Regions from separate parts of the Pseudoalteromonas sp. SR43-2 genome, predicted to be linked through region 1. Evidence: predicted binding sites of a transcription regulator. Region 1 holds the regulator's gene; each other region holds the start of a gene.
What was found. The regulator LexA, encoded in region 1, represses DNA repair genes until DNA is damaged. The targets are predictions, from matches to a motif close to TACTGTATNNNNATACAGTA.

Region 1 (7,733 bases):
TACTTTTTAACTTATTTAGAGCATTGTTTATTATGGTGTCAGGGAAAACAGGGGGACGACCTATGTCTCACTTTTTAGGTCGTCGCGTATTGTTTTCGGTCGTTGTTTTAGTTGTTGTTATTGCAGCGCTTAAACTTGGTTTTATTAAAGCAAATAATTCGCCAATAAACGCTACAGCACATATACAAATACAAACAAACACAGCCACACCACATCAACAAAGTGCCAATACCAAGCAGCTGCTTGAAAAGCAAAGTGCTTATCTTTAGTAAAGTGCCCTTTTAATATCCGTAAAAATATTACAAATAAAAGTACGGTTCCTAGCGTTACATGCATGCCATGAAAACCAGTCAATAAAAAGAACGTATTACCGTAAATACCCGCATCTAGCGTTAGATTAAGGTCATTATATGCATGCATGTACTCCTCAACTTGCAGCCCTAAAAAGCAAACACCCAATAAAATAGTAGCGCCTAAAAAAACCTTAAGTGGAGTACGTTTATTGTTTTCCATCGCTACGTGGGCAAAATGTAAAGTAACTGAGGAAGTAAGCAGTATTAAGGTATTTATAAGTGGTAAGCCTTGCCAGCCCATAGCCTGAGTAGTTTCGCCAGCAGGTGTTGAAACTAGCGGCCAAACAGCTTCAAAAGTTGGCCATAAAACCTCGTTAGTCATTGCATTATTGCCTGCACCTCCAAGCCAAGGTACCGACAATACCCGTGCATAAAAAAGCGCACCAAAAAAGGCCATAAAAAACATAACTTCAGAAAAAATAAACCAGCTCATACCTTGTCTAAAAGAGCGATCCATTTGTGCTGAGTACAAACCTTGGTCCGATTCACTAATTACATTTTTAAACCAGCTAAACAACATATACACAAGCACAGCAATACCGGCATTAAGCAGATAAACCCCGCTACCACCTTCTTTACCTACACTCATAACAGTCAAGCCTGCCCCTACTGCAATAAAAAACAATGCAACAGCACCTACAATAGGCCACGGGCTTTGCTCAGGTACGTAATAATGCTCATATTCTTGATTCATTTTATTTACTCCTAGTTTCACACTAGTTTAAAAAGCTAGTTATTACTTGCCACCAGCTGTTCACTAATATCAAATACGGTATAAGATAAAGTTAATTCTTCAATGTCGCTTGGCAATGCGGTATCAACATAAAAAAGTAATTTAAATTCAAGCTCATCCCCTGCTTTTAGAGGTTGCTGATCAAAGCAAAAACAAGCTATTTTATGTAAATACTTTGCCGCTTTACCTGGCGAGACTGATGGTACAGCCTGCATTACTTTATCCAGATTGCTATTATTTTTAGCACTAAACATTACTTCACGCATTGCACCGGGTTTTACCACTACACTGTATTCTTTTGATTTAACTTCAAACGGTGCACCACTTTGTGCGTGAGTAGTAAAGCTAACGCCAACTTCTCGGTTTTGTACTATTTGTGTACTTTGCTCTGCTTGCTCAAGCGAAGGCTTTCCATTAAGCCCTGTTACATCACAAAACACGTCATACAAAGGTACTAAAGCAAAGGCAAAGGCAAACATGCCTATGCAAATAAGTACCAAACGTTTGAGTAGCGGTGCGTGTGTCATTACTTAATAACCGGCGGCGTAGAAAAAGTATGATATGGCGCTGGAGAGTCAACTTCCCACTCAAGGCCTTCTGCCCCTTCCCATACTTTTGCAGGCACTTTATCACCGCCACGCGCGCATTTAATTACCACAGCTACAAACAACAATTGCGATAAACCAAAGGCAAACCCACCAATACTTATGATTGCGTTAAAGTCGGCAAATTGAAGAGCGTAATCGGGAATTCGACGCGGCATACCGGCAAGCCCCACAAAATGCATAGGAAAAAACAGTACGTTCACACTCACCAGCGATAGCCAAAAATGCCATTTAGCTAACGTGATATTAAACATGTTGCCTGTCCATTTGGGCAGCCAGTAATAAGCCCCTGCCATTATCGAAAATACAGCCCCTGTTACTAATACATAATGAAAGTGCGCCACTACAAAATAAGTATCGTGATATTGAAAATCAGCAGGTGTAATTGCCAGCATCAATCCCGAAAAACCACCCAAGGTAAACAGCAAAATAAACGCAATACTAAAAAGCATTGGCACCTCAAAAGTTATTGAGCCTTTCCACATTGTGGCAACCCAATTAAATACTTTTACTCCTGTAGGTACCGATATAAGCATGGTCGCGTACATAAAAAACAACTCGCCAGCGACCGGCATCCCAGTGGTAAACATATGATGAGCCCATACAATAAAGCTCAATAGTGCTATGGAGGATGTGGCGTATACCATTGAGGCATAGCCAAAAAGTTTTTTACGAGAAAAGGTAGGTACTATTGTAGATATAATGCCAAAGGCAGGAAGAATCATAATGTATACTTCAGGGTGACCAAAAAACCAAAAAATGTGTTGGAACATCACCGGGTCGCCACCGCCTGCGGCATCAAAAAAGCTCGTCGCAAAGTACTTATCGGTAAGTACCATAGTGACAGCCCCTGCAAGTACTGGCATTACGGCTATTAATAAAAAGGCAGTAATTAACCACGTCCATACAAATAAGGGCAACTTCATCCATGTCATGCCGGGGGCACGTAAGTTCACTATGGTTACAATCACATTGATTGCGCCCATTATTGAGCTAATCCCCATAATATGTACGGCAAATACAAACAATGCAGTATTATCATTACTGTATGTTGTAGACAGTGGTGCATAAAAAGTCCAGCCAAATGCAGGGCCCCCACCAGGCATAAATAACGATGCCAATAGGATTAAAAACGCAAACGGTAAAATCCAAAAGCTCCAGTTATTCATTCTTGGCAATGCCATATCTGGCGCGCCAATCATGAGTGGTATCATCCAGTTAGCAAGGCCTGTAAAGGCGGGCATAACCGCACCAAACACCATAATTAAACCATGCACTGTGGTCATTTGATTAAAAAAGTGAGGGTCGACCAACTGTAAACCTGGTTGAAATAATTCAGCCCTGATCACCATGGCCATTCCACCACCAATTAAGAACATGGTCAGCGAAAAAATTAAATATAAACTACCTATATCTTTATGATTAGTTGTGTAAAGCCAGCGTTTAAAACCTTTAGCTGGGTGATGAGCATGATGAGCTTCATTGGCGTTAGATTGTTCTACTATGCTACTCATTAGTTCGCCTCCACTTTGGCATCAAGAGCTGCCTGTATTTGACTCGGTTGAATAACATCACCCGTATCATTACCCCACGCATTACGTTTATAAGTAATAACCGCAGCTAATTGCTTTATAGATAACTGTTTGGCAAATGCTTGCATTGCCGTACCGGGTCGTCCATGGATAACTACATCAATGTGATCTTTTATATCGCCAAGCACTATCGGGCTGCCTTTAAGTGCAGGAAATACACCCGGTAACCCCATGCCTGTAGGTTGATGACATGCAGCACAATTAGCCATATATACTTGTTCGCCTAAAGTCATTAACTCTTCTTTTGGGAGGGTTTTATCAAGTAATGCGGCATCTGCTAATGCTGCTTTTTGTTTAGCCTGCTTTGCATCTGCAAGCCATGTTTTAAAATCAGCTTCAGATTTAGCGACCACCACAACGGGCATAAAGCCATGGTCTTTACCACACAACTCAGCACATTGGCCTCGGTAAGTACCTTCTTCGTTTATGTTCGTCCATGTTTCATTTATAAAGCCGGGGTTCGCATCTTTTTTAACTGCAAAATCAGGTACCCACCAAGAGTGAATAACATCATCAGAAGTCATTAAAAATCGTACTTTTTGATTTATTGGCAGTACAAGAGGCTTATCAACCTCAAGTAAGTAGTTAGGGTTTTTATCTGCAAGATTCGCTATTTCATCTTGCGGGGTAGATAAAATAGAGTAGAACTCTACATCTTCGCCCATATATTCATAATGCCATTTCCATTGCGAACCCGTAATTTTAATAGTGAGATCAGCTTTGCTGGCATCTTCCATTGCAATTAAGGTTTTAGTGGCTGGTACTGCCATAGCAATTAAAATAACAAACGGAATTGCAGTCCAAAGTATTTCTACTTTAGTGCTTTCGTGAAATTGGGCAGGTACAGCCCCTTTAGATTTACGGTGATGAATAAGTGCCCAAAACATAATTGCGAACACTATCACCCCAATCACACAACATATTATAAATATGGTCATGTGCAGCTGATATACATTATTGCTTATATCGGTTACGCCTTTGCGCATATTGTATTGGCTGTTAGCCAAAACTGGGTGCGAAAAAACACATAATATAAGCCACAAGGTAGAGGTCAGTTTACCCATGTGACGGCTCCTTTGATGCTATTGCGAATGCAAAGCGAAGAGGCATACGGCTTAAACGCCAATTCGTTATTTTTATTTTTTTAGCCAATCTTATTTAATATTGATTGGTTTTGCTGCGCCAACAACGAGTTTGTGTATATTGTGTGTTCTCAAAACTAAAAAGCTGTGAGTTATTATTAGCTCAGCACATTAACAATTAGCTAAAAAACGAACAACAAGCAAGTTTTAGTATAAAAAACAATCAGGTGATATTGAATAATTAATAAAAAATCGGTAATCAACTGGGCAACAGGAAGTTCAAAATATGAGCAAAACAAAGGGGTTTAACGCATTCGGAGGGGGAAAATATAAGTGCAAAAAAGTTTACAGCTTAAATAGTCAGTGGGCTGTTTACGCCCTATTTTTTAGTACAAATTTTAAAACAAAAATGCGTACTAATTAGTACGCATTTATAAAACTGCTTATTTAAAAGCTATTTTTAAAGTCACATCCAATCAGCGTTTCTTATAACGCCAACGGCTAAGCCTTCAATATTAAAAGACTCATTCTCAAGATCTACTTCAATAGAGTCAAAATCGTCGTTTTCAGCATGAAGTAATACTTTACGACCCGCTTTCTCAAGACGTTTTACAGTTACGTCTTCGTCTAGGCGAGCAACAACAACTTGTCCATTTTCAGCGGTTTGAGTACGATGTACAGCAAGTAAATCACCATCCATAATACCAATATCTTTCATGCTCATACCGTTAACGCGTAGTAAAAAATCTGCAGCCGGTTTAAACATTAATGGATCGATTTTACAGTGACTTTCAACGTGCTCTTGCGCCAAAATAGGTGAACCAGCAGCAACACGCCCTATAAGCGGTAAACCTAATTGTTCTGGCTCTTCTTCTTCAATTAATTGAATACCACGGCTTGCACCTGGTTTCATTTTAATTGCGCCTTTTTTAGCAAGTGCTTTTAAATGTTCTTCAGCAGCATTGGCACTTTTAAAACCTAATGTTTGCGCTATTTCAGCACGTGTAGGAGGCATACCAGTGTCTTTAATAAAAACTTTAATTAGTTCGAGTATTTGAGCTTGGCGGTTCGTTAATGGTCGCATACAACTGGTTTTCCATACAGTACATTTAACTGTGAGTATATACAGTTAAATAAAAATCGCAAATTTAAATTAAGCCTTAAAATAGCTAAAGTAATTTCACTTGTGTACATTTTAGGGATATAACTAAAGCTAAGTTTATAAATGATTAAAAATGCAAAGGAGACATTATGAGTATTTGGTACCAGCCCATCACCTTAGAGCTGTGCAAGCAGTTAGAGCAAGGCGTTAATGGCCAAGGAACATTAATGAAAACTATGGGGATAGAAGTCACAGAAATTGGCGATGATTATTTGGTTGCCACAATGCCGGCAATTCCTGAGCATCATAACCCAATGGGCATGGTTCACGGCGGTGCTAACGTTGTACTTGCCGAAACAGTTGCCAGCTATGCCGCTAACTTTGTTGTCGATTTTACAAAATTTTACTGCGTGGGGCAGGAGATTAGCGCAAGTCATTTAAAAGCATCTCGCAACGGCACTTTAACAGCAACGGCAAGAGCATTTCATATAGGTAAACGTAGTTCAGTGTGGGAAATAAAAATTACAAATAGCCGCAATGAGCTGTGCTGCGTATCAAAAATGACCGCAGCAGTCGTAGAGCGAAGATAGTTACTTTTCGATTGGGTAAATAGTAATTTCCATACCCGCACCAATCGCAGATATACGCAATAATGTATCTGCATCTAAGGCTTGATTAAAGCACTTAGGAGAAGTCCCTGATTCAAAACCAATATCAAACGTTCTACGTGAACAGCTTAACCATTGCTTTAGCGCGTTACGCGAACACGATTCAATAAGCTCACATATATGGTTTATGGCTTTATCAGGTGTGCTCACCTCACCTGTAGCTTCAATACGCGCTAGTTGACGGTATTCGTCTTTGTCATAATGTAAAATCGTCGCGACTTTTTTCAAGTCCGCCACTAGCAAACTAATATCTTGCTTTGATTCAAGCTCAAGATCTACATTTAAAAATTGAATTTCCGACATCGTTTCGTATTTATCCTCTAATAATTTCATTGCAAACTTTAACGCAGTTTTACCGTTATACCAAATCAACTATGCTCTATTAACCACTTTATATGGATATTTCGCAGCTTTTAAGTATTTTTTAGCATTTAAAGCTAGCTGGATATCAAACATCTAGCTCAATTAAACAGATAAGTCATGTTAGGAATTTAAGTGTAATCTTTTTTATTTTTAAATGATTACAGTAAGCTATAGTTTAAACTGCGACAAAATGTCGCAGTAACTTATCCCATTAATGTAATAAACTAGCCTCTAAAAATAATAAGACTAAAACATGAATAAAAAAATATTTAAACATGCTCGCAAGTTACATAAATGGTTAGGTTATTTATTAGCATTACAAATTTTAGCATGGTTACTAGGTGGTTTAATTATGAGTGCAATCCCTCTTGATAAAGTTCATGGGGAGCATCTTGCAACACGTACTCTTAATAACCCATTTACGCAGGCTGATTATGTTGCCTCCCTTGACGATATTGCCTCTCAGGTGGTTAATCCAACACAAATAATTTTTGAGAACTTCTTAACTACACCACTTATTACTGTCTTTAGTAATAACGAGCAGCAAAGCTTCAATGGCATAACAGGCCGACCATTTGAGCCGCCAACTAAAATACAAATTACCGCAAATGCTAAAGCACACTTACTTATTGACGCTCAAGTAACAAGCGCTGTACTACTAAAGCAAGGTACGCGGGAAGTCGGATATAAAACCAATGTATGGCAGGTCCAATTTGACGACACATTTAACACAACACTGTACTTGTCAGAAAATAACGGCAAAGTTGTCACCGTTCGCAGCACGCTATGGCGAATATTCGACTTTTTTTGGATGTTACATATTATGGATTACGATGAGCGAGAGAATTTTAATAATCCACTGCTTATTAGCTTTTCAGCAACCAGTGTACTTTTTTGTTTAAGTGGAATATTACTACTTATACAAAATATACGACTAAAACGATTTATCCGAATTAAAAATAAGAATAAATCAAAGTAGTCATATTGGTTTTTGAGAGCTAGCGCCCACTTATCAAAGAGTAAATAAGCCTAGGGCTTATTTTATTCCAAGTGCTTAAATCGACTCAAATGTCGCTTTAACATTTCGTTTTCGAAAATCAACTCATCACGCTCACCCAGCAATTGTAAAACTAAAGCTATTGCCGACCAATCTAACGAAAAGTCATGTTGGATACGGGCCGCTTTTTTAACTAAGGTCACTGCAGATACCGTAAATTGCCACTGCGTAACATGAT
Region 2 (7,733 bases), on a different contig from region 1:
GAGCCGGATTTGAACCGACGACCTTCGGGTTATGAGCCCGACGAGCTACCAGACTGCTCCATCCCGCGCCTGTAATTTCTTTAAAACATTTTCGTAATATTTACGAGCCTGCCTTGAAGAGAGCGCTACTATATAGGAATAAACATTTAATGCAAGACCTAAACTAATTAAAGTTGTTCAACCGAACAAAAAGCAACCAAATTACTACTCTGCGCTCAATCTTTGATGTGGATTAATCATTTTTTGCCATTCCCAGTCTGGATGTCCCATTACTATAAAGTCAGGGTTCTCAGTACTCTCGCGTTGGTTGTACGTTAGCGGGTTAAATTCTGCGTCGGTAATACAACCACCGGCTTCTTCAACAATAACTTGTGAAGCACCTGTATCCCACTCTCCCGTTGGACCAATTCTTAAAAAACAATCTGCTTTGCCCTCTGCAACAGTACAGGCTTTTAAAGAACACGAACCAATAGCAATCGTTGTAAACTGACTATTTAAATACTGACTCACCGCTTCTATTTTTTGGCGGCGGCTCACTGCAAGCGTCAAGCTCTCTGGCGGCGCTACAGATATTTGCTTATCAATTGAGTTTTCACGTTTAAAGGCACCATTTTTAGCTGTAGCAAAATAAGTCACACCTTTTGCAGGCCAATGAATAACGCCAAGTACAGGATGATTATTTTCAATCAATGCAATGTTTACTGCAAAGTCGCCACTTTCTAAAATAAATTCGCCAGTACCATCCATCGGATCGAGCAACCAATAACGCTGCCAGTCCTGTCTGTCGGCGAGTGCAGGTATAGGTGTTTCTTCCGACATAATTGGGATATCGGGCGCTAAGACTTTTAATCCAGCAACCAGTACGTCATTTGCTGCTAAATCAGCTTTGGTAACAGGCGTATTATCTGATTTCTCTTGTTGGCCAATATCGCCTTTTTTATAAATGGCCATAATTGCATCGCCAGCACGCTCAGCTAATTCAATGCACGGTTCGATTAATTTATTCATCGGCAGCTCCAGACGCTAAATACTTATCTAATAATAGCAAAGCTGCAACACTGCGTGCTTCGGTAAAATCTTCTTGGTCTAATAATGACTGCCACTGAGTTAATGGCCACTTAACAACAACTAGCGGCTCTGGTTCGTCGCCAATAAGGGTTTGTGGGTATAATTGCTTAGCAAATAAAATATGCATAGTGGCATTAAAGTAACTCGGCGCCATTGTTACTGTTCTTAATGGTTTAAAATACTCAGCACCAAAGCCAATTTCTTCTTTAAGTTCTCTGTTAGCAGCTTGCTCTGGCGTTTCGCCCGGATCAATTAAGCCTTTAGGAAAACCTAACTGGTAATTGTTTGTGCCCGCACAGTATTCACGTACAAGTAGTAACTCATTATCTGCACTTAACGGAACAATCATCACTGCTCCCCGGCCACCGCCGCGAATTCGCTCATACTGGCGCTCTTCGTTATTAGAAAACTTTAACTCTAAAGACTCCACAGTAAACAGGCGACTTTTAGCAACAACATTGTTACTGAGGATTTGTGGTGGTGTTGGGTGCTTTTTCTGTGTCATTGGCGTTAATTTGCTATCATGGCAGTTAGTTCAATAATAAACCTTATAAGTTGAAATTCCTATGTTAAATTGGTCAAAAATCGATACCGTTTTGCTCGACATGGATGGAACATTACTCGATTTACATTACGACAGTCATTTTTGGCTTAACGTTATCCCTGCGCAACACGCATTAGCTAGAGGCATTAGCCTAGATGCAGCTAAAGCAGATATTTTAAAACGCTATCAAGCTGTGAGCGGTCAAATACAGTGGTATTGTTTAGATTATTGGGAGCAGCAATTAAGCTTGCCTATAATGGAACTTAAACGAGAGTCTCAGCATTTAATTAAAATGCGCGAAGACGTACCTCATTTTTTAACCGAGCTTAAAAAAGCAGGCAAAGAGTTAATTTTACTTACCAACGCCCACCCTGAGAGTGTCATGCTGAAATTTGAGCATACAGCGATTGATAACTACCTAGATGGTGTAGTGTCTACTCATGAATATGGAGTAAGTAAAGAGCAGCAAAGTTTGTGGCACCAAGTACAAAAAGACTTAGGGTTTAATAAGCAGCGCACTTTGTTTGTAGATGACAGTGTGCCGGTATTAAATGCCGCACGAGAATACGGCATCGAGCACTTACTTGCAGTTGCTAACCCTGATAGCCAACAACCACATAACGAAATAGCCGATTACCTGAGTGTTACCGACTATCGTAAGATTATTTAACTCAGTTTACGTGGGCTAGATTTTTGGGTAACGCGCTTCAAGGCCTTGGTACACTAACTTTGCAAAATCTGCATGTTCTGTATCAAGGCTTTTAACTACTTCAACTAAATGCTCGTTATCTTCTTGCCCGTTCCACTCTTTAATATAGCTACCGTCTTTGTAGCCATGATCTTGGCGGAAAAAGTTTAACGTGTTTTTACCTACGTAGCCGCGATATAAATCATCAATATCCATACCCATTTGCGCCATACAGCCGGCAAAGGCAGCGGCATTAAACGTTTTATCTGCAACAGCGGAAGCCGCTAATATTTCTAGCGTTTGTTTAAAGTCATCCGCTTGTTGAGCATTACTAAGCTCAGTTTCAAGTTGCTTTGCTAAGTCTTCGTAGCTAGTTTTGCCGTCAATTCTAAGCGATAGACCAAAATGAAAAATATCAACCAACTCTAAAATAACTTGTTCAGTATCTGGTGTTTGTTTTTTCCACCATTTCCAACCATGATGATCCAGCATTTCAGCGCACTCAACCCAAATAGCGCGGTACCATTCGAATCCTTGAGTAAACCATTGCTCATGTACTTTAGTGTTCATGGCGTTTTGCATTTCTAGCATAACTACTAGCTTGTTTAAATTGGCAGACATATTCATTCCTGTCGTTTTTGATTAGTGTAATAGTACAGATAAAGGAAGCTTAACGCATCAGCACTATCTTAATATGTAGTTTACTTTGAGCCGCTAAATTCAGCCCATGAATCAATTAAATCAATGAAATCTTCAAAGCCACAACCACTACTTAAACCATTTTCTTCAAGCGCTAAATCGTCATCTTGATACGCTATTAGGTCTTCACTGTCTTGATGAAGCGCATGGGCTTCAAATAGTGCTTCGTCTTTGGTTAATATTAAATCTATTTCTTGGCCTTTTAGCGTTAACGGCTCATAGCTTGAACTCACCGATGCAATAAGCGCTTGCACCATAGCTACTTTGTCTTTGCCTATTTCTTCGTTTAGCCAGCGACCAATAATGGCGTGTTCACTGCTTATTTTAATACGTAGCCCACTAATAGGGTCGCGAATAAATTGATATTCCATAGGGTTTGCCTGTAAATCTTTAATTACGTAATTATATACGTAAACGCCCGCAAACCACAGGACATATAAAGTAAAATAGCGCCACTAGGGCGCTATTTTACTCAACTTTAAAGCCGTTAACTTCGCGATCTATAACGCGCTGCGTCAATAATCGACCATAAGTAAATAATAGGCACAAGTACAAAACCTACAAGCACATAAATTAGTGCGTAACTTATTATAATAGCGAGTGCAAAAAATATAGCCGCTAAAATACGCCCTTGCACTAACTGCCCTAAACCAGGAAAAAATATATTACATAATGCTGCGATTACGTTACCGCCAGAACCTTGATCTGCCATACTAACCTCTGTATTTATTTGATTTTATAATTATTTACTTACACACTCTATGCCAATTTATTAAAGCTTACAAATCAAATAGTTAAATTACCCTAGATTTAGAGAGTTAGTAAATTTTGCTAACTTTAGGTCAAATTAGCAATTTTTATTGTGCGTTTACGCTTTTTTGTTTGTTCAAAAAAATAGCAAGTTACTCGTTTTTAAGGCTATTTTATAAATAGCTGTTTATAAAAACAGTATTTTATTTAGCCTAACAAAAACACCTGTTATACTGCCCACAATATTGATTAAAAAGGCGTAACGATGGACGTTTCACAATTACTCGATGGCTTAAATGACAAACAACGCGATGCCGTTGCAGCCCCACTACAAAACATGCTGGTATTAGCAGGTGCTGGGTCTGGTAAAACACGAGTGTTAGTTCATCGTATTGCGTGGCTTATGCAAGTTGAGCAAGCATCTGCTTACAGTATTTTTGCCGTAACCTTTACTAATAAAGCGGCTAAAGAAATGCGCAGCCGCGTTGAAGAAACACTAAAAGCCCCTGTAGGTGGTATGTGGATTGGTACGTTCCATGGTTTGTCGCATCGTATTCTACGTGCTCATCACCGTGAAGCTAACTTACCAGAAGCCTTTCAAATTTTAGACTCTGACGATCAACTTAGAATGATCAAGCGCTTATTAAAATCAATGAATATTGATGATAAAAAATGGCCTGCTAAACAATTTGGCTGGTACATTAGCGCCAAAAAAGATGAAGCACTTCGTCCTAAAGATATTCAAGCATACGATATTAACGAGCAAATGATGCTGCGTGTTTACGCCGCCTATCAAGAAGCCTGTGACAGAGCTGGCTTAGTAGATTTTGCCGAAATATTACTACGCAGCTACGAAGTGTTAAAAAATAACCCTACGTTACTACGCCATTACCAGCAACGCTTTGCACATATGCTCGTAGACGAGTTCCAAGATACAAATACCATCCAATATGCATGGTTAAAGTTACTTGCAGGCGATACCAGCAGTATCATGATTGTAGGCGACGATGACCAAAGTATTTACGGTTGGCGCGGTGCTAAAATCGAAAATATTAAACGATTTTTAACTGACTTTAGCGCAGAAACCATTCGTCTTGAACAAAACTACCGTTCAACTGCAACTATTTTGAAAGCGTCTAATGCATTAATTCAAAATAACTCAGAGCGTATGGGTAAAAGCTTATGGACCGACGGTAACGATGGCGAGCCAATTTCTATTTATGCGGCATTTAATGAGTTAGACGAAGCGCGCTTTGTAAGTAGCAAACTACGAAGCTGGTTAAATGCAGGTAATGCCCTACAAGATGCCGCAATTTTATACCGTAGTAACGCGCAATCTCGTGTACTCGAGGAAGCCATGCTACAAGAAGGCTTAAAATACCGTATTTATGGTGGTATGCGATTCTTCGAACGACAAGAAATTAAAGATGCGTTGTCGTACTTACGCCTAGTAGGTAATCGTCAAGACGATGCCGCATTTGAGCGTGTAATTAATACGCCAGCACGCGGTATTGGCGATAAAACATTGAGCCATATACGAGATTGTGCACGAGCAGAATCGTTACCGCTTTGGTATGCCGCAAAAGCAATTGTAGAACAACAGCATTTATCTGGTCGTGCTTCTGGTGCAGTAAGTAAGTTTGTAGAACTAGTAGAACAAATAGAAGATAAAATTAGCGATCTAACTTTGCATGAGCAAGCCAAGTACACAATTCAAACCTCAGGCTTAATGGCAATGTACCAAGCCGAAAAAGGTGAAAAAGGCCGTGCTCGCGTAGAAAACTTAGAAGAGCTAATTAGCGCTTGTGATCAGTATGAGCTGCCTGAAGACGAAGAGTACAGCTCACCTTTACAAGGCTTTTTAGCCCATACGTCACTTGAGTCAGGTGAAGGACAAGCAGAAGAACACGAAGACGCCGTACAAATGATGACGCTTCACTCAGCTAAAGGCTTAGAGTTTCCGCTAGTGTTTATGGTAGGCGTAGAAGAAGGCATGTTCCCTTCTCAGCAAAGCAACGAAGAGTCGGGTCGCTTAGAAGAAGAGCGCCGCCTTTGTTATGTAGGCATGACACGAGCAATGGATAAGTTATACATTAGCCATGCTGAGAGTCGCCGTTTATACGGGCAAGAAAAATACCATAGCCCATCTCGCTTTTTACGCGAAATCCCTGAAGACTGCGTAGAAGAAATCCGTATTAAAACACAGGTTTCTCGCCCGCCTGCCGCTGGGCGTTTTAGCGCACCAGTTAGCCATGCCGCATTTGAAGACAGTGGTTTTAACTTAGGGCAACGAGTTTTACATGCTAAATTTGGTATTGGTACCGTACTTAATTACGAAGGCAGTGGCGCGCAATCTCGCGTACAAGTAAACTTTGACGACCTTGGCAGTAAATGGTTAGTAACGGCCTATGCACGATTACAAGCTGTATAAAGCTCACCTAAATGAGTTAGAACAACAACTAGCTGGCGCATATCATCGTCAGCTAGTGCTAATTACTGGCAGCTCAGTTTGGTGTTATGAATTACTTAACTCATTAATAGATGAAAACAATACACTTGTTGTATCAAAGCAGTGCGCGATCAAAAGTTCGTACTGGCCTACTCGCACTCACCAAATTTTAGGGCAAGAATTTGCTCATGCTGTTTACGATGGTTTTAGTGGTTTACACCCTGATAAACTTGCAGCACTTACCGGCACCGTTAAAGCAGGCGGTATGCTGTTTTTATTACTGCCCGAATTAAATGATTTAGCCTCTTGGCAAGATCCAGCATTAAGTACGGTGCAATCACACGGTCAGAGCATTAACTACAGCATATTTAATCAGCGTTTCGCGACTATTATTAAACCGTTGCCCGCTTTTCACTTTAGTGAAAAAAATGGCTGTATTAGTAATAACGCTAGCTATGTAATGCATAATAAAATTGATTATGAGCCACAGCAAAACTGTATTAAGCAAATAGTAAAAGTAGCTAACGGCCGTGCCAACAGGCCTTTACTCATTAATGCTGATAGAGGTAGAGGTAAGTCGGCAGCACTTGGCTTAGCAGCGGCAAAACTAACTGATAAAAAAGTAATTATTTGCAGCACTCAGTTTAAAGCGACCCATAGCAGCTTTAAACATTTAGCCCAAGAGTTAAGCCTTCAATACAACGCTGAACATAAACAGCTCGCCAACTTGCACTACGTTGCACCTGACGCTTTATTAAACACACTACCTGAGTGCGATTTACTACTCGTTGATGAAGCTGCAGCAATCCCTGTTCCGTTATTACTACAAATGCTAGCTCATTACCCTCGTATAGTATTTGCAAGCACTCTGGTTGGGTATGAGGGCAATGGTAGGGGTTATACCATTCGCTTTAGTAACTATATTAAAGCACACTATAAAGCCTCTAAAGTTGTAACACTTGATGAGCCACTGCGTTTTGCTAAACACGATCCCCTCGAGAAGCACATTCGCACCTTGCTTGCACTCGATGCAGAATATATAGAGTTAAGTAGTGATGAATTAGAGCAGCCAATTCATAGCGAAGTAACTCAGCAATCCCTTGTAAACAATGAGCCTTTACTGCAACAAGTTATTGCCCTACTTGCACTGGCTCACTATCAAAGTAGTGTCAACGACTTACGCCAACTACTAGACGCACCATCGCAAAGACTATTTATTAGCAAAATTAATAATCAATTAGCTGGCGTATGCTTAATCGCCATAGAAGGTGGTTTGAGTGAAGAACTTGCCCTACAAGTTATAAGTGGAGAGCGCCGTCCGCAAGGACATTTAATGGCGCAAGCACTCTCACAACTTAGCTTTAATAATGACTGTTTAACACAACTGAGCGCACGCGTTGTACGAATAGCGATTGATCCGAGTTCCCACAATATAGGACTTGGTAAAAAGTTACTTAGTTATTGCGAGTCGCAGGTAAAAAGCCAATGTAGTTGGCTTGGTGCAAGCTTTGGCGCAACAGCGCAGTTACTTAATT
Region 3 (7,733 bases), on a different contig from region 1:
TGATAAAGCACTACGTATGAACCCTGATAATATGCAGGTTCTTATTAGTTACAGTCAGGTTTTATTACTTGAAGGTAGCGAAGCTAATATGACTCGCGCGGCAGGTATGCTTTCAAAAGTGCTAAACGTTGAGCCTACTAATTTAGATGCTATTTCGTTACTAGCGCTGATAGCGTATGAGCGTAAAGATTGGCCGCAAGCTAAAACTGCATTTGAAGTTTTATTGGCGAGCATGGAAAAAAATGATTCACGTTATAACATGATCTCAGAACGTATTGCTGATATTGAGCAGCAAATGCAAAGTGAAGGCTCAGTTATGCCAGTTACTACTACAACGGGTGCTATTGCAGTTACAGTCGACATTGCAAAAGAGCTTATTGATAAACAGCCAAAAGACGGTATTTTGTTTATATTTGCAAAAGCTGCAACTGGCTCACCTATGCCATTGGCTGCTGTTAAGCTGACTAAATATTCATTTCCAATTACAGTTGAGTTGAGTGATAGTAGTGCAATGGTTGCAGGGCTTAACTTATCTAGTGCAGAAAATATTATTATTTCGGCACGTATTTCTATCGATGACTCTGTTATGCCAAGCTCTGGTGAGCTAGAAGGTCATTCACAGGCGTTAAAGCGTGAAAGTGTAAGTGACTACCAACTTCAAATTGATACATTAATACCTTAAGGACGTTAGATGTTAAAACACAGTTTTACTTTTTTATGTTTATTGATACTAGCCGGCTGTGCTCAAGTACCTCAAAGCAAAGTAGATGACAGAGATCCGCTGCAAAGTATTAATCGTCCATTATATGACTTTAATATGGATGTACTGGATGCTTATTTATTGCGCCCAGTTGCTGTAGGTTATGTTGAAGTAACGCCTGTACCGGTAAGAAACGGTATTGTTAATTTTACAGGTAATATCACCGCACCTGTAGATATGATCAATGCGGGTTTGCAAGGTAAACCGGGTAATGCAAGTGTGAGCTTAGCACGCTTTTTAGTTAACTCTACTGTCGGTCTGTTTGGTATCTTTGACGTTGCAAGCTCACTAGGTCTTGAAATAGTCGATGAAGACTTTGGACAAACGTTGGGTGTATGGGGCGTAGGTGATGGCGCCTATTTAATGCTACCAGGTATGGGGCCAAAAACAGCACGTAACCTGACCGGTGATGTAGTCGATAACTTTGTATTACCTGAAGTTGCGCTAACGACTCCACAAACTATTTTAGTATTTGTTTTAAAAGCAGTTGAGGCGCGTGCATCATTAATCCCACAAGAAGGGCTATTAAATGATTCACTTGATCCGTACTTATTTGTAAAAGATATTTACTTCCAGCGTCAAATTTATGAGCTGTACGATGGCAACCCACCTATAAAAGAAGAGCCAGCTGATTTTGATGAAGACTTTTTAGAAAGTTTATAATTGAAGCCAATGATAAAAACGCCAGCTAAATGCTGGCGTTTTTATTGACTGTTTATATATAATCTGAACTTTGGCTAGAGAAAAATAAACTTAAGTATCATTATGATTCAATATATTAGTAAATACCTTAACCAGAGTTCGGGTTACTTATTTTTCGTTAACTATTAACTGCATTTGCTCATTAACCCAAGTGAGTGCTTCATGATAGGCATCAGGAACTTTTTCACCTAGGTTTAGCTCTTTCGTTAATTCGTTTGCGGCTGACCAGTTAGCTTGTTCATAATACTTAACTAAGTTTAAATATTTTGCCAGCAAGCCTTCATCGTTTAATAAGGCTGCTTTTATGTCATTCGAAAGTGGAAGCTTTTTCATAACGCTTTGCATACTCTCATCTAAAATAGCATCCATAAGAGACATCATACCGGTTAAAAATGCCATGCCGGTATCTTTAAATTGTCCATGGGATATAGCGAGTAACTCACCAAAACGAGCGCGCGTAAGCGATAGCCTAATTAGCTCTACAGGTTTATCTGCTGATACTTGCGCTGCAAATAATAATGATAATAGTTTTTTAATTTCGTTAGCACCAAGCACTATAAGGGCTTGCTTAATGGTACTTATTTCAGCACGCCTTGCAAAGGCAGCAGAATTTGAATACCTAAGTAATTTGTAAGATAGGTTTACATCACGCTCAAACACATCAGTGATTTTTTTAAGATCCATATCAACGCTTGATGTTTCGTAAAGTAATTCAGCTAATGCCATTTCTGAAGGCGGTAGAGCCTTACTTTGTACCATTTCAGGTTTTGAGAAGAAAAATCCTTGGAAATAATCAAAACCAAGCTCTAGAGCTTGTTGGTAAATTTCATAGGTTTCTACTTTTTCGGCAAGTAACTTAATATGCGAGTGCAGTTTTAAATCATTAAGAACCGTTTTTATTGTATCTATATCAGATGCTAAAAAGTCTATTTTAATAATATCAATAAATGGATAAAAGTGGCGCCAAACAGGCTGATGAATATAGTCATCAAGAGCAATAGTGTAACCTTTATCTTTTAGATCTTTCACTATGGCTAATAATCGCTTCCCAGGTTGCACAGTTTCAAGGATTTCTACAACTACAGTATCTTTGCCCAATAGTGTTGGATAGCCCTTTGATAGCGTCTCTAGGGTGAAATTTATATAGGCGGGTTTATTGTCGGTTAAATCTTCTAAGCCGAAATTAAACTGACTACCTTCAATTAGTCGTGTAGTTGCCTCGTCACCGTCTATATTGGGAAATACGTTATCAACGCCATCGCGAAATAAAAGTTCATATCCGATGAGCTTTTTATCTCTGTCTAAAATAGGTTGGCGTGCAGCGTAAAAATACATAAACAGTTCCGTAAGAGTAATCTAATTAGTTATTGTAATAATATATGGCAAAAGACTCAAAATAGCATTACGTATATTTGCTAGATTAATAAATTATCATTAAAAATTAAGGTGTTTCTTGTATTTAATTTATTATATTTCACCAATTCGCTTTAAAATTATTCAACATGAGTATTTTTGTATCAGGTGAGGGCAACAAGTTGGAGATTTTATTATCAAGCATGATATAGTCAGCGAGAATGGTTTTTACCCCAATAGTGTCTTAACTATAAAATTTTAAGAGTCATTATTTGGATTAAAGCCTATTATTAATAATTATGCGGAGGCTAATTTGGAAACAGGAATGATTATTTCACTAGCATTATATTTTATTGTAATGTTAGGTATCGGACTATATGCATATAAGCAATCTACTGACGATGTATCTGGTTACATGTTAGGTGGACGAAATCTATCTCCAAGTGTAGCTGCACTGTCTGCAGGTGCATCTGATATGAGTGGCTGGATTTTAATGGGCCTACCTGGTGCGATGTTTGTTACTGGTTTTAGTAGTACATGGATAGCAATTGGCTTGGTGATTGGTGCTTGGTTAAACTATCTGTTAGTTGCACCGAGATTACGTGTTTACACTGAAAAAGCAAACGACTCTATAACAATCCCAGATTATTTTTCAAATCGCTTCAATGATAAATCTAATTTATTACGTGTTGTATCAGCTGTGGTAATTATTGTTTTCTTTACTCTTTATACTTCATCTGGTGTTGTCGCTGGTGGTAAATTGTTTGAAAGTTCATTTGGTTTAACTTATGAAATGGGTTTATACATTACAACGGGCGTAGTTGTTTTATATACCTTGTTTGGTGGTTTTTTAGCTGTAAGCTTAACTGACTTTGTGCAAGGTTGTATTATGTTCATTGCACTTATTCTAGTACCAACGGTTGCATACTCTTTGCTTGAACAACCTTTAGAATCAACTTTACATAGCGTAAATCCAGATATGCTTAATTGGATTGGTGCAGGTTCTGCATTAGGTATTATTTCTGCAATGGCCTGGGGTTTAGGTTATTTTGGCCAACCACATATCATTGTTCGTTTTATGTCGGTACGTAGTGTTAAAGATATGCCTAAAGCACGCCGTATTGGTATGACATGGATGATTGTTGCTGCCATTGGTGCTGTTGGTACTGGTATATTTGGTGCAGCTTATACTTATGAGAACAACATTGTAGTTGAAGACCCTGAAACAATTTTCTTAATTCTTTCTGAGTTGCTGTTCCACCCACTTATTGCTGGCTTTTTACTTGCTGCAATTTTGGCTGCGATTATGAGTACTATCTCATCTCAATTATTGGTTAGTTCAAGTTCATTAACAGAAGATTTCTATAAAACATTCTTACGTAAAGATGCCAGTGATAAAGAGCTAGTTGCTGTTGGCCGTATTAGTGTTGCCGTAGTTGCTATGTTCGCTATTTATTTAGCTTACGATAGAGATAGCTCTATTTTAGACCTAGTAAGTAATGCGTGGGCTGGCTTTGGTGCTGCGTTTGGACCTCTTGTATTGTTCAGCCTTTATTGGAAACGCATGAACTTTGCAGGTGCGTTAGCTGGTATGTTAGTAGGCGCACTTACTGTGCTAATTTGGATATATGGACCATTTACTATCAATGGTGAAAGCTTAAGTAGCTTTATGTACGAAATAGTACCGGGCTTTATTTTAGCGAGTATTGCAATTATTGTTGTTAGCTTAGTAACAAAAGAGCCAGAGCAAAACATCACTGCTTTATTTGATGAAGTAGAAAAAGAGCTTTAATTAGCAATTACTACTTATTTTAAAGTGAGTAGTAATTAATACCAATCCGCAATAATACTTAATCATTTTGCGGGGCTAAACGTGTTGCTACCGGCGTTAAAAAATTCTCATTTAGTACAACTAAATATCGAATTTTTGCCTAGCTATCAACACGTTTTTCCACCCTCAAAGAGATCACTTAATTAAGCGAATTGGTATAATAAAAAAGGGAGCAACTTAGTTGCTCCCTTTTTTATTTAGTTTGTCCCGTTCGAGGAGGGAACATTCTATGAATTAACTTACTTTTTTATCGTTGTTATCTTCAATTGATGCAACGTTATCTGACTTTTTACTTTTTGCTGGCGCTTTGGTAACAGCTGGATCTTTGCCACCTTTCAATATGGTCATAAAATCATCTTTGCTTTTCGCTATTTCTAAAGCAAGTGATTCAATTTGTTGCTCACTAAGCGGTACGTCTACCTTTTCTAGCATCAGCTCAAGTGATTCTGCTATATCGAGCATCTTGTCATAAGCATCAGCTTCTTTTTTGGTAGTAAACGTCATACGCTCGACTCCGTTTCGTTCTACAACATATTTAACAACAACAGCCATGATTTCTCCTGCAAAATTGCTTGGCACCGTGGTTTTTTAAAAAACCATTAGATTACTGTTTTTATGTACAGTAATGGTTTGTAAGTAAATTTGCAAGCGCGAAGTATTAATTTTTAGGTGTCTTAAATTTGACAAAAAACGGTAACTTTACTTTAGTTAAGCAATCACTTTGTTGTACCAGCTGCATTTTCAGGATTTCGGATCTTAGTGATAATGCGTTTAGGTACACTTTAAGTGATGAACTTTACAGTTCCTTATTTATTGATTTCCTGAGCAATACTCAAAATTAAGAAAAGAAGAATAAGGGCAAGTTTAATGAAAACGTTAAAAAATTTACTCATCATAAGTTTATTATGTTTACTACCCGCGACTACCGCGTATGCACAATTATCAGAAGTAACTAAGCAAATGCCTCAAGCTGAGACAATTAGTATAAATAATGCTGATGCAGAGATGCTTGCTAAGTTACCTGGTATAGGTAAGAAAAAAGCGCAGGCAATTGTGGATTATCGCGAAGAAAATGGCGAATTTAAAAGCGTTAGTGATTTATCGCAAGTTAAAGGGGTTGGCAAAAAACTTTTAGCTAAATTAGAGGGGAAACTTTCACTTTAATATTTCTAAATAGTAATCAGGGTGCTAGGCGCCCTGATTAAATTGTTTTAGCGCATCGCTTAAGTGCTTTTTAGCAAAGTTAATCTCAATAGGTGTAGTTAATAGTGGATAGCACAATCCGCCAAGTATCAAAAATGGTATTAATATCCAACCTTTAAATACAGTGAATATTAAAAATAGTGGGCTAAGTAATAGCAGTTTTATAATACGCAATAGAACTTTATCAGTTGGCGATAGCTTACTTAATGCAAGCGCAATTACGTCTTGACGCTGGCGTACTTTTAAATGCTTAAGCTGGGCTAATTGGCTTGAAAAAAATGTAAACATATCAAATCGACTTTTTAATTAATAAACGGGCAATAATTATAATAAATAGCGTTAGTGAGAAAATCCCAAATATCACTTCCATCCAAGCAGGCATGCTCATGCCAACAAACTGCCAATCTATATTTCCACAATCTCCGGTAGCTTGAAAAAAGCTAGGTATCCATTCATGTAGTGGCATAAATGATGGGAAATTTGGTTCAAACTCACAGCTAAATGCAAAAGGGTCTGTGGTGGTTTGCATATCAATATGTTCGCGAGCAATTAAGTATCCCCAAACACTCGATATCCCCCAAATAGCATACGCTATCATACGCACAGTTTTACTTTGTGGTTTACTCGAGCCTACAATCCCTGCGCCTAATAAACTCAATACTGCAGTGCGTTGATATATACACATTATGCAAGGCGCTAACCCCATTTTGTATTGAAAGAAAAGAGCGGTAACTTCAAGTAAAAAAACGATAGCTGTAAATAAAAGCCACGGGGTTCGTTGGGTAGGTAATTGTGCAAGCCAGTTCATAAAAATTCCGCGTTTTAATAGGACGTTAGATTATGACGTAGGATAAAGTATGCAGCAACAAAAAGGAAAAAAAAGCTACCGAAGTCGCTTTTTATAAGATGAAATTAATGACTACTCAATTCAGCCTTAGCAAAGGTTAAATGACGTTCTATTATTTCCCCATCGATACATAAGCTCAGCTATATTGCTTACTTATACTAAGGTGATGCATCATCTAAAGAATTTTTTATGGTTGCACTTTTTTTACTTTTTCTTATGGCAAGTGCGGGATAAGTTAATTAAGCTCAGGCGCTGCGTAAATAAAAATATCTCCATAATAACAATGTACCTACAATGAATATTACTCTAGATATTCATGAATTGTAGCTAAATTAGAGAAACCCAAATTTAATTATTTATTAATTTTAAATTTCTACCCATTTGCTTTATTAATATATTACTTTACTTGTTAGTTGTGCTTCGTCTGGTACAATCAGTCAGTTATTCGTGTAAAACGATGAGTGTTGATTAATTCGAGTGGGAACTGGATGAGAATTTTTAAAGCGAAAAGCCCAGCAGGATTTGCTGAAGAATATATAGTTGAGTCCATTTGGAACGGCGATTTCCCTCCAGGTTCAATTTTACCTGCCGAGCGAGAACTTTCAGAGTTAATTGGTGTTACAAGAACAACCTTGAGAGAAGTATTACAGCGTTTAGCGCGTGATGGTTGGCTAACAATTCAGCATGGTAAACCTACAAAAGTAAATAACTTTTGGGAAACGTCTGGCTTAAACATTCTTGAAACATTAGCGCGCTTAGATGAAGACAAGATGCCAGAGCTGACAGATCAGCTTTTATCTGCACGTACTAATATTAGTGCTATTTATACACGTGCTGCAATTAAGTTAAATCCTGAACGCGTGATTGAAATTTTATCACAAAGCAATGAGCTAGAAGACACCGCTCAAGCATTTGCTGACTATGATTATAAAGTGCATCACGAATTAGCCGTTGCGGGTAATAACCGTATTTATGTATTAATACTTAACGGCTTTAGAGGTTTTTATTCAAAGATTGGTTGTCATTACTTCTCTGAT
Region 4 (7,733 bases), on a different contig from region 1:
AGAGTGATTGTTGGATCATAATCAATATTAGTACACAGTGAAAAGGCAAGCATACCAATAAAGTGCATACTCCAAATACCAGCCGAAAAAACAGTAGCAGCGGTCACATTTGCTAAACGTTGGTAGCTAGGAAATTGAGTTTCTTTTGCGAGCTCTATAAGTCGAATGGTGAAAAAGGCTGCAAAAATAGCAATTAGCAATGACATTGAAACTAATAGAGGGTCGTAAACGCCATTAATGATTAAGCTAGGATCTTGGTCTGTGATAAAAAAAGCTGATTACATAATGGCTCAAAATGTAAGCTTTATTTATCAAGTCTAATCTACTTAATTAATCAATAAACCGTTAATTCAATGGAGTGAATAAAATAACGAATTTATTACTTTTAGTTTTCTTTTTTTTATCAAGGATTAGAATTTTAGTTGGTGTTTTTTATTCTAATGTATTGCCTGTCACAGGACTAAGTTAGATTTATATGGTCATATTTAAGTTTCTATCGAGTAACCTTAAGAAAACTAATGAATTGGCTTAACTAAGCGAAAAGTACACCTTATTTGGTTTTATTAGTTGCTGGTGAATTTTCTCGTAGCAATATCATTAATGAGTATGAAAGTGTTTGAATATCAGTTAAAGAAAAGTATAAAACGTAAAACGGTTGCCATTAAAGTACATAACAAGAAGGTGACTGTATATGCCCCTCAGTTTGTTAGTAATAAACACATCCAAGAATGGCTTTTTGATAAGCAGGTGTGGGTAAATGCTCAATTAACTAAACAGCACAATATTGCTGATAGCAGACAGAACCCGCTCAAAGACAAACAAATTTTAATCTTTGATAGCATTGTAAACATAGAATTTAAGCAAAGTACTAAGTCCGAAGTACTAAACTGTAACGACAGCTTGCTTATTACGCACTCTTCGCGCGTTAAAAATACTTCGCAAAAATATCAGCAACTTCTTGAAGAATATTTAAAAGAGCAACTAACTGCATATATAGAAATGCGTTTAGCGTACTTCTGCGCACAAATGGGTGAAGAATTACCTACGAGTCTAAAAGTAGCTATTTATAAGCGAAAGTGGGGAAGTTGTAATAGTAAGCGAGAGCTAACATTTAATTTGCATTTAATCGGAGCACCTTATCATGCTATTGATTATGTGATTGTCCACGAGTTAGCGCATTTACGTCACTTAAACCACAGTAAAGCTTTTTGGCAACACGTTGAGCGTTTTTTTCCTAATTATGAAGCATCATCAACATGGCTAAAGAAAAACAGCATGAGTTTACAATGGGTGTTTTGAAGTTAACCTGAATATAGGAATATAGGAATATAGGAATATAGGAATATAGGAATAAAGGAATAGTAGAAAAGTGGTGGAGGGAGCTGGATTCGAACCAGCGAAGGCTGAGCCGTCAGATTTACAGTCTGATCCCTTTGGCCGCTCGGGAACCCCTCCACACTAATTTTATTGCATTTGGCCCCACTTAACTTAGCGGTAAGAAAAGTGGTGGAGGGAGCTGGATTCGAACCAGCGAAGGCTGAGCCGTCAGATTTACAGTCTGATCCCTTTGGCCGCTCGGGAACCCCTCCAATGCAACGGCGCTGATAATAGCAAATTGCGTATTTAAGTAAAGAAAAAAGCTAAAGAAAATTGAAATAAAGCCGATAAATATCTATCAGTTACCACAATCGACTAAAGACTATGCAAATAGATGATTTGTTAATCACAGAGAGTCAGTTAAACAGTAGGCTCAATAATAGTGTGCATGAAAATCGCCGTGGCGAATTTTCTCTACTATTAGCGATGCTGTCACATGACGCACTCGACTTTAGCCAATTTCATTTACCAAAAACTGAAATAGATAATTTAGTTATAGAAGAAGAGGCATTAAGAAAGCAATTTGGCGCAGGTCCAAAGCAACTTTTAGCCCCTGATGAATACAATATGTTGGTTGGACAGTTTAATGCCTCATTAATATCTCAAGAAGGGGAGCGCTGTGGTATGACAAGTATTAAGTTAAGGCAATGCTTAAGCCCTGAACCACTTGCGATTAGAAATGATGATAAGCATATTCCACTTAATATAATAGATAACTGTGAGCTTGCTGTCAGAAGAAGAATTAAAAGCGAACAAACACAACTTGCGAATCCTCCTATAAATGCAGCTGCTTTTTACGACAGCCTAAATAGTGATGCAATACATCAACCACTTCAGCTTATTGCGGTGTGATATATGATTGTAATAATCATCAGTTAATATATGCTTTATAACGGGTCTGCTTTATATATTTGCTAATAATTGATTTAATGAAAAAAAAGCATCCAAAAATTAAATGCAATTGCTATAATGGCGTCAAATGGTATGACATGAAATGCCATTATCATTAAACCAAGGTAATTAGGAACGTAATGAAGAAAACATTCACGCTAAATCACGAGAAAATCAAATACCCTCGTATGGTTGATGCTGCAAAGCACGAAGTGAAAAAATATTTGAAAAGAGAGCGTAATAAAACGCTACCTGAAGATGCTGACTATTGGGCATTTGACTGTAAGTTTGGTAACACAGCTGAAGATGCGCAAGTTGTGCACGTTGCTGAATTAAGTAACCAAATTGGCGAAATTGAAAAGCAAGGTTTGACCTCTTTCTATGTAGAGATTTTAGCTCGACCTGCTCAACGTCAGCAATTAGATTTAGATGATGACGAATAATACTTAACTAAATTAAGTATTCAAAGTTATAAAATGAGCCCAAGTGGCTCATTTTTTGTTTTTATGCAATAAAGATTTACTAAAAAGCATTTTTATTAGTAACCAATAAGTAGAACCCCTCTTAATTAACATTTGCATAACAAAATGTAGTGCTATAGGCTGTTTTAATTAAAAAAACAAAACATTTTTTACTATGCCAATAAATTACTCTGACCATCAATTAAAACTAAGTTTAAAGAATTCTAAAGTACTTATAGTTGACGATCAGTTATTAAGCTTAATCGTATTGAAAAAAATATTATCAGAGCATTTTAATGTGACAACAGCTGGAAGTGGTGAAGAAGCAATTGAAATTTGTAATGTAAATGTACCCGATATAGTCCTACTCGATATTAGTATGGGTGGAATGAGTGGTATTGATACATGTTTAAAATTAAAAAATAATACTGAAACACAGGATATCCCAGTTATTTTTGTTACATCCTTTGAAAACGAAGAAGAAGAGTGTTGGGAAGCCGGAGCTGTTGATTTTATTAAAAAGCCGATTATAAAAGAAACACTATTTAGAAGGGTTCGTGCCCATATAACGTTAAAATTACAACACGACTTACTCAATCAAAAAGTATTTTTAGATGATTTAACTAAAGTATTCAATCGCCGTTATTTTGATGCACATTTTTCTAAAATGGAACGAAGCGCCTTACGAGAAAAAGTCGACTATGCACTATTACTCATCGATATAGACTACTTTAAGCAATACAACGATCTTTATGGTCATGTGCAAGGCGATACGGTTTTAAACCTTGTTGCACAAACTATTACTAATAGTTTGCAAAGGCCAACCGATTTTGTTGCGCGTTACGGCGGCGAAGAGTTTGTAGTTGTTCTACCGCATACAAGCACTGAAGGTGCAATTTGTGTTGCTGATAAAATTAAAAAAAATGTGGTCGATTTAGGAATATTACACAGATATTCAGAATATGACTTTGTGACTATTAGTATTGGTGGTGCAACCCTACAACCGTACGTAAATAACAAAAACACCTTGCAGATCGCAGATGAAAAAATGTATGAGTCCAAAATGCAAGGTCGTAACCAAGTGTGTTTTTAAGTTTAGCTAGCTAATAAATCACTTTGCCACTTAAAAACACCTTGTAGGTGATAAATATTAAATAAGATTATTTATTACACGCTATGACATTTTTTGTACTTTTTATTGCTACCACATGGGCAGTCATCATTTCTGCCCACTTTAATATCTTCAACAGGATATATAGTGCCATCTAAATAACGCCATTGAGTGTTTTCTTTAATAAACTGCGATTTTTCATGAAGCTCACAAAATAAGTTTTGATAAAAATATTGGGCTTTAAACTCTACAGTTCCAGTATCGCCATCATGGCTTGAGTCAATTAAATCAAGATTTATAAATCGACAGCTGTTAGCAAAATCATTGATTTCTTTAACCGGGTTTTCAGCTTGTTTTTCTTTTGCGTAGGTTTGATAAACATATTTTGCATTTTTAATAACATAAGCGCTGAATCGTGAGCGCATAAGTTGTTCAGGAGTGTCAGCTTGCTTTACAGATAAGTGAAGCGGCTCGCAGCAATCGGCATAATTGTGCCCACTGCTGCAAAAACATAGTATGGCATTGAGTGAAGTCATAATAATAATACAAAGTCTAAAACATTAGTTTAACAAGCTTATTGAGCGAGTGGTATCTCTGTTGTTTGTGCGTTTTTAGTAAAACAGTATAGTTTTGTATTCGTTTTACTTAAATCGAACGATAGATTTGTAAGTAGTTGGTTATTAACTATATCGGTCCAGGTGATTACCGCTGCAAAGTTTCCATTATGTAACGCAGAATTTAATACATACTCTAGATTTACTAGGTGCTTCTGTCTAATAACAAGTAATTTACTTGTATCAATAGAGCATGAGTCAAGTAAAGCTTTGCTCGGTACATGATCTGGCGCAATTAATAACGTCCATGCATTAGAGCTATTATATTGGTGTAATACTTTTAAAAGCTCAAAGGTCGCTGAAATTTCATCTTCAATTTGGATCAAATTTACGCAATCGCTTTGCTCGTCTTGTTGGTAACTTTTAACTGTTCTTACGGTAATAGGCTGTAACATAATTTCACTCACTGGGTTTTTATACAGTATTCATATACAGTAGTTTATACAGTGCTTTCGTGCAAGCATTTTATGCTATTTATTTGTACAGTTATTCAGCTTTTGATCATTGTTTTTTGTTTTTAAATCTATAATTCTTTATTAATCAACTTGTTATAGGCTTGTTTTTGAGAGGGTATTTTTAAAATAAATTTTTGAGTCATGTTTTTATTTGTGGGTTTTATACTGTGTAGGAGTATCTTTGTAACTATATACAGTATTTTTCAACACTGTATACAGTACTTATACCTTAGTTAGTTTATGTGTTTTCACTGGTGCGAGGGATCATATGAGAAAACTGGAGTTGGTGGATTTGTTCGTACAAACTTGCTGCATAACATTGAGCATCTTTAAATCGCTTAGTTTCGATATGTTTGCGTATATCTGTAACCGCTGCAGTGGCAGGTGCGTACCCTTGGCTACTCGCTAAGCTCAACCACGCTACAGCATGAAATACACTTTGTGGCACGCCTTCACCTTTTACAAAAAATAAACCTAAATAAAACTGTGCTCTATGGTTTCCTGCCATTGCAGCAAGGCGCATCCATTTTGCAGCCAATGGAGCTTGATTATTTTTTAAATAATATAGGGCTTTATTAATAGTACTTTGCTCATCTTTTTTATTATCAATGGGCGCGGGGCTGCTTTCTGGTTGAGTAACAAAACCTAAAATGTTGTCTAGCTGTTGCTCTAAGTCTTGCTCACAAGGTGTTGTTTTAAGCATATTGGTTCATTTATTATTTTAACTACTTTAACAGTTTAGTATATAGCAAGGTAAAATGTCCTGTAAAAGATAATTTTTATGTTAAAATCTCGCCACTTTTTACTATCACAAGTTTATTATGTTTGAAGCCTTATTTAAACTCAGCGAAAATAATTCAACAGTTAAACGCGAATGCGTTGCTGGCCTAACTACCTTTATTACTATGGTATACATTGTATTTGTAAACCCGGCTATGCTTGCTGAGGCAGGGATGGACCAAGGGGCTGCATTTGTAGCTACCTGTATAGCAGCTGCGATAGGCTGTTTTATAATGGGTTTATGGGCTAATTATCCATTAGCATTAGCGCCTGGCATGGGACTAAATGCCTTTTTTACGTATGGCGTCGTATTAGGAATGGGTTATACCTGGCAAGCCGCATTAGGGGCTGTTTTTATGTCGGGTTGTATATTTTTATTTTTAAGCTTATTTAAAGTCAGAGAATGGATTATTAATGCCATACCTCTGGTGCTCAAGCGAGCTATCGCAACAGGTATAGGTGCTTTTTTAGCCTTAATTGCCCTTAAAAATGCAGGCATTATTGTCTCAAGCCCAGCAACACTAGTGCAATTGGGCGACATTACTTCCCCAGGCCCATTATTGGCTATATTAAGCTTTTTTGTAATTGCAGCGCTTTTATACCGCGATTTTAAAAGCGGTGTACTTATTAGTATTTTATTAGTGACAGGCATTGCACTAAGTTTAGGGCTAGTTGAATATCACGGTGTTATGGCTATGCCACCATCAATAATGCCTACTTTTATGCAACTAGATTTTGCCGCCGCTTTTGATATATCAATGATGAGTGTTATTTTTGCATTCTTGTTTGTCGATCTTTTTGATACTTCAGGTACATTAGTTGCGGTCACTCAAAAAGCTGGTTTAGCTGATGAAAAAGGTAACATGCCTCGTTTAGGACGCGCACTAAGTGCTGACAGCTCTGCAACAATTGCAGGTGCGATGCTAGGCACGTCTACGACTACATCGTATATAGAATCGGTTGCTGGTGTATCTGTTGGCGGACGTACTGGCTTAACGGCTGTAGTTGTAGGTATTTGCTTTTTACTAATGATGTTTTTTGCACCGCTTGCACAAATGGTACCGGCTTATGCTACGGCAGGTGCTATTTTATATGTCGCTGTGCTGATGCTACAAAATTTAAAGTTTGTAAATTGGGATGATATGACCGATGCAATTCCTGTTACTGTAGTATTACTAATGACACCATTAACGTTTTCGATTGCGCACGGTATTGCACTTGGCTTTATATCTTATACAGCGGTAAAAGTATTGTGTGGTAAGCAAGATCAAATCAGTATTAGTGTTTGGATATTGACAGCCTTGTTTGTTTTCAAGTTTGCATTTTTGTCTTAATGACTAACAAATAGACAAAAAAGCCTGCATAAATTTAATTTGTGCAGGCTTTTTTAATACTTTTTAAAAGAATTACCATTTCTTTTTAGGAGCAAACAATATATCTAAGTCGTCTTGCTCTTCTTCTGTTTTCTTTTTAAGTGCGCTTGCATTAGAAGCTCTCAGTTCAACACTAATTGCTTCTAAGTAACCTTCAACTTCTTGGCGTTTTGTTGTTACATATTCATCGGTGTATGTAACTGCATTGAGCGTTGCCTGTGCTTTTTCAAAATACTGCCTTGCAGAGCCAACCATACTTGCTGAGCGGGCAGATAAGCCACGCTTTACTTGGCTTTCAATATTAATACGTAGTTGTAGTTTTTCGAGACGTTTATCTTCTAAAACAAAAACTTGGCTGTCAATACGACCTTTACTATGTTCAGAGCGTAAAATTGAGCGTAATTTTTTAATGCCTTGAATTAGGCCTACAAGTTGCTTGTCATTACTCGGTAGCGTTAAAGCTTCACTGCTATTATCTTGAACGGGATTAGATAAGTGCGTTTTTGCTTCACTTAAGCGGCTTTTAAGTGCTTTAGATGTTTGCGAGTTATTAACCATTGTATTTAAAGCTTCGTAAATACGGCGTTGTAACGTACGAATTAGATTCTCAGACAGGGGTATGTTAGCACTATTCATTAGCGCTTCTTCTGTTTCTTCTATTATAGCTTTTT

Region 2: a site for LexA is predicted at 3,931-3,950, ahead of uvrD (DNA helicase II). Genes of this name have one in related genera too.
Region 3: a site for LexA is predicted at 5,252-5,271, ahead of H5120_RS13920 (YebG family protein). Genes of this name have one in related genera too.
Region 4: a site for LexA is predicted at 4,872-4,891, ahead of H5120_RS02955 (SulA-like leucine-rich domain-containing protein). Genes of this name have one in related genera too.

What each region holds. Positions count from the first base shown of each region.
Region 1 is NZ_JACJED010000020.1:12,431-20,163, reverse strand. It holds gene H5120_RS20280 (DUF2909 family protein) at 1-269, shown strand, start outside; gene H5120_RS15705 (cytochrome c oxidase subunit 3) at 172-1,047, opposite strand; gene H5120_RS15700 (cytochrome c oxidase assembly protein) at 1,083-1,613, opposite strand; gene ctaD (cytochrome c oxidase subunit I) at 1,613-3,205, opposite strand; gene coxB (cytochrome c oxidase subunit II) at 3,205-4,347, opposite strand; gene lexA (transcriptional repressor LexA) at 4,832-5,449, opposite strand; gene H5120_RS15680 (PaaI family thioesterase) at 5,617-6,057, shown strand; gene H5120_RS15675 (hypothetical protein) at 6,058-6,438, opposite strand; gene H5120_RS15670 (hypothetical protein) at 6,752-7,477, shown strand; gene H5120_RS15665 (chaperone modulator CbpM) at 7,540-7,733, opposite strand, start outside.
Region 2 is NZ_JACJED010000029.1:1,886-9,618, reverse strand. It holds tRNA gene H5120_RS18860 (tRNA-Met) at 1-68, opposite strand, end outside; gene cysQ (3'(2'),5'-bisphosphate nucleotidase CysQ) at 205-1,008, opposite strand; gene nudE (ADP compounds hydrolase NudE) at 1,001-1,573, opposite strand; gene yrfG (GMP/IMP nucleotidase) at 1,635-2,282, shown strand; gene H5120_RS18840 (dUTP diphosphatase) at 2,298-2,921, opposite strand; gene H5120_RS18835 (YacL family protein) at 3,002-3,370, opposite strand; gene H5120_RS18830 (hypothetical protein) at 3,487-3,711, opposite strand; gene uvrD (DNA helicase II) at 4,015-6,180, shown strand; gene H5120_RS18820 (GNAT family N-acetyltransferase) at 6,158-7,733, shown strand, end outside.
Region 3 is NZ_JACJED010000016.1:52,566-60,298, reverse strand. It holds gene ccmI (c-type cytochrome biogenesis protein CcmI) at 1-682, shown strand, start outside; gene H5120_RS13935 (VacJ family lipoprotein) at 692-1,423, shown strand; gene H5120_RS13930 (EAL and HDOD domain-containing protein) at 1,571-2,797, opposite strand; gene putP (sodium/proline symporter PutP) at 3,129-4,607, shown strand; gene H5120_RS13920 (YebG family protein) at 4,881-5,198, opposite strand; gene H5120_RS13915 (helix-hairpin-helix domain-containing protein) at 5,514-5,810, shown strand; gene H5120_RS13910 (DUF6170 family protein) at 5,835-6,137, opposite strand; gene dsbB (disulfide bond formation protein DsbB) at 6,139-6,657, opposite strand; gene fadR (fatty acid metabolism transcriptional regulator FadR) at 7,185-7,733, shown strand, end outside.
Region 4 is NZ_JACJED010000002.1:304,788-312,520, reverse strand. It holds partial or broken gene H5120_RS02995 (MHYT domain-containing protein) at 1-206, opposite strand, end outside; gene H5120_RS02990 (M48 family metallopeptidase) at 601-1,299, shown strand; tRNA gene H5120_RS02985 (tRNA-Tyr) at 1,371-1,455, opposite strand; tRNA gene H5120_RS02980 (tRNA-Tyr) at 1,505-1,589, opposite strand; gene H5120_RS02975 (VC2046/SO_2500 family protein) at 1,702-2,229, shown strand; gene H5120_RS02970 (DUF6172 family protein) at 2,409-2,711, shown strand; gene H5120_RS02965 (diguanylate cyclase) at 2,905-3,822, shown strand; gene H5120_RS02960 (YchJ family protein) at 3,897-4,376, opposite strand; gene H5120_RS02955 (SulA-like leucine-rich domain-containing protein) at 4,415-4,849, opposite strand; gene H5120_RS02950 (tetratricopeptide repeat protein) at 5,148-5,612, opposite strand; gene H5120_RS02945 (NCS2 family permease) at 5,731-7,023, shown strand; gene H5120_RS02940 (hypothetical protein) at 7,096-7,733, opposite strand, start outside.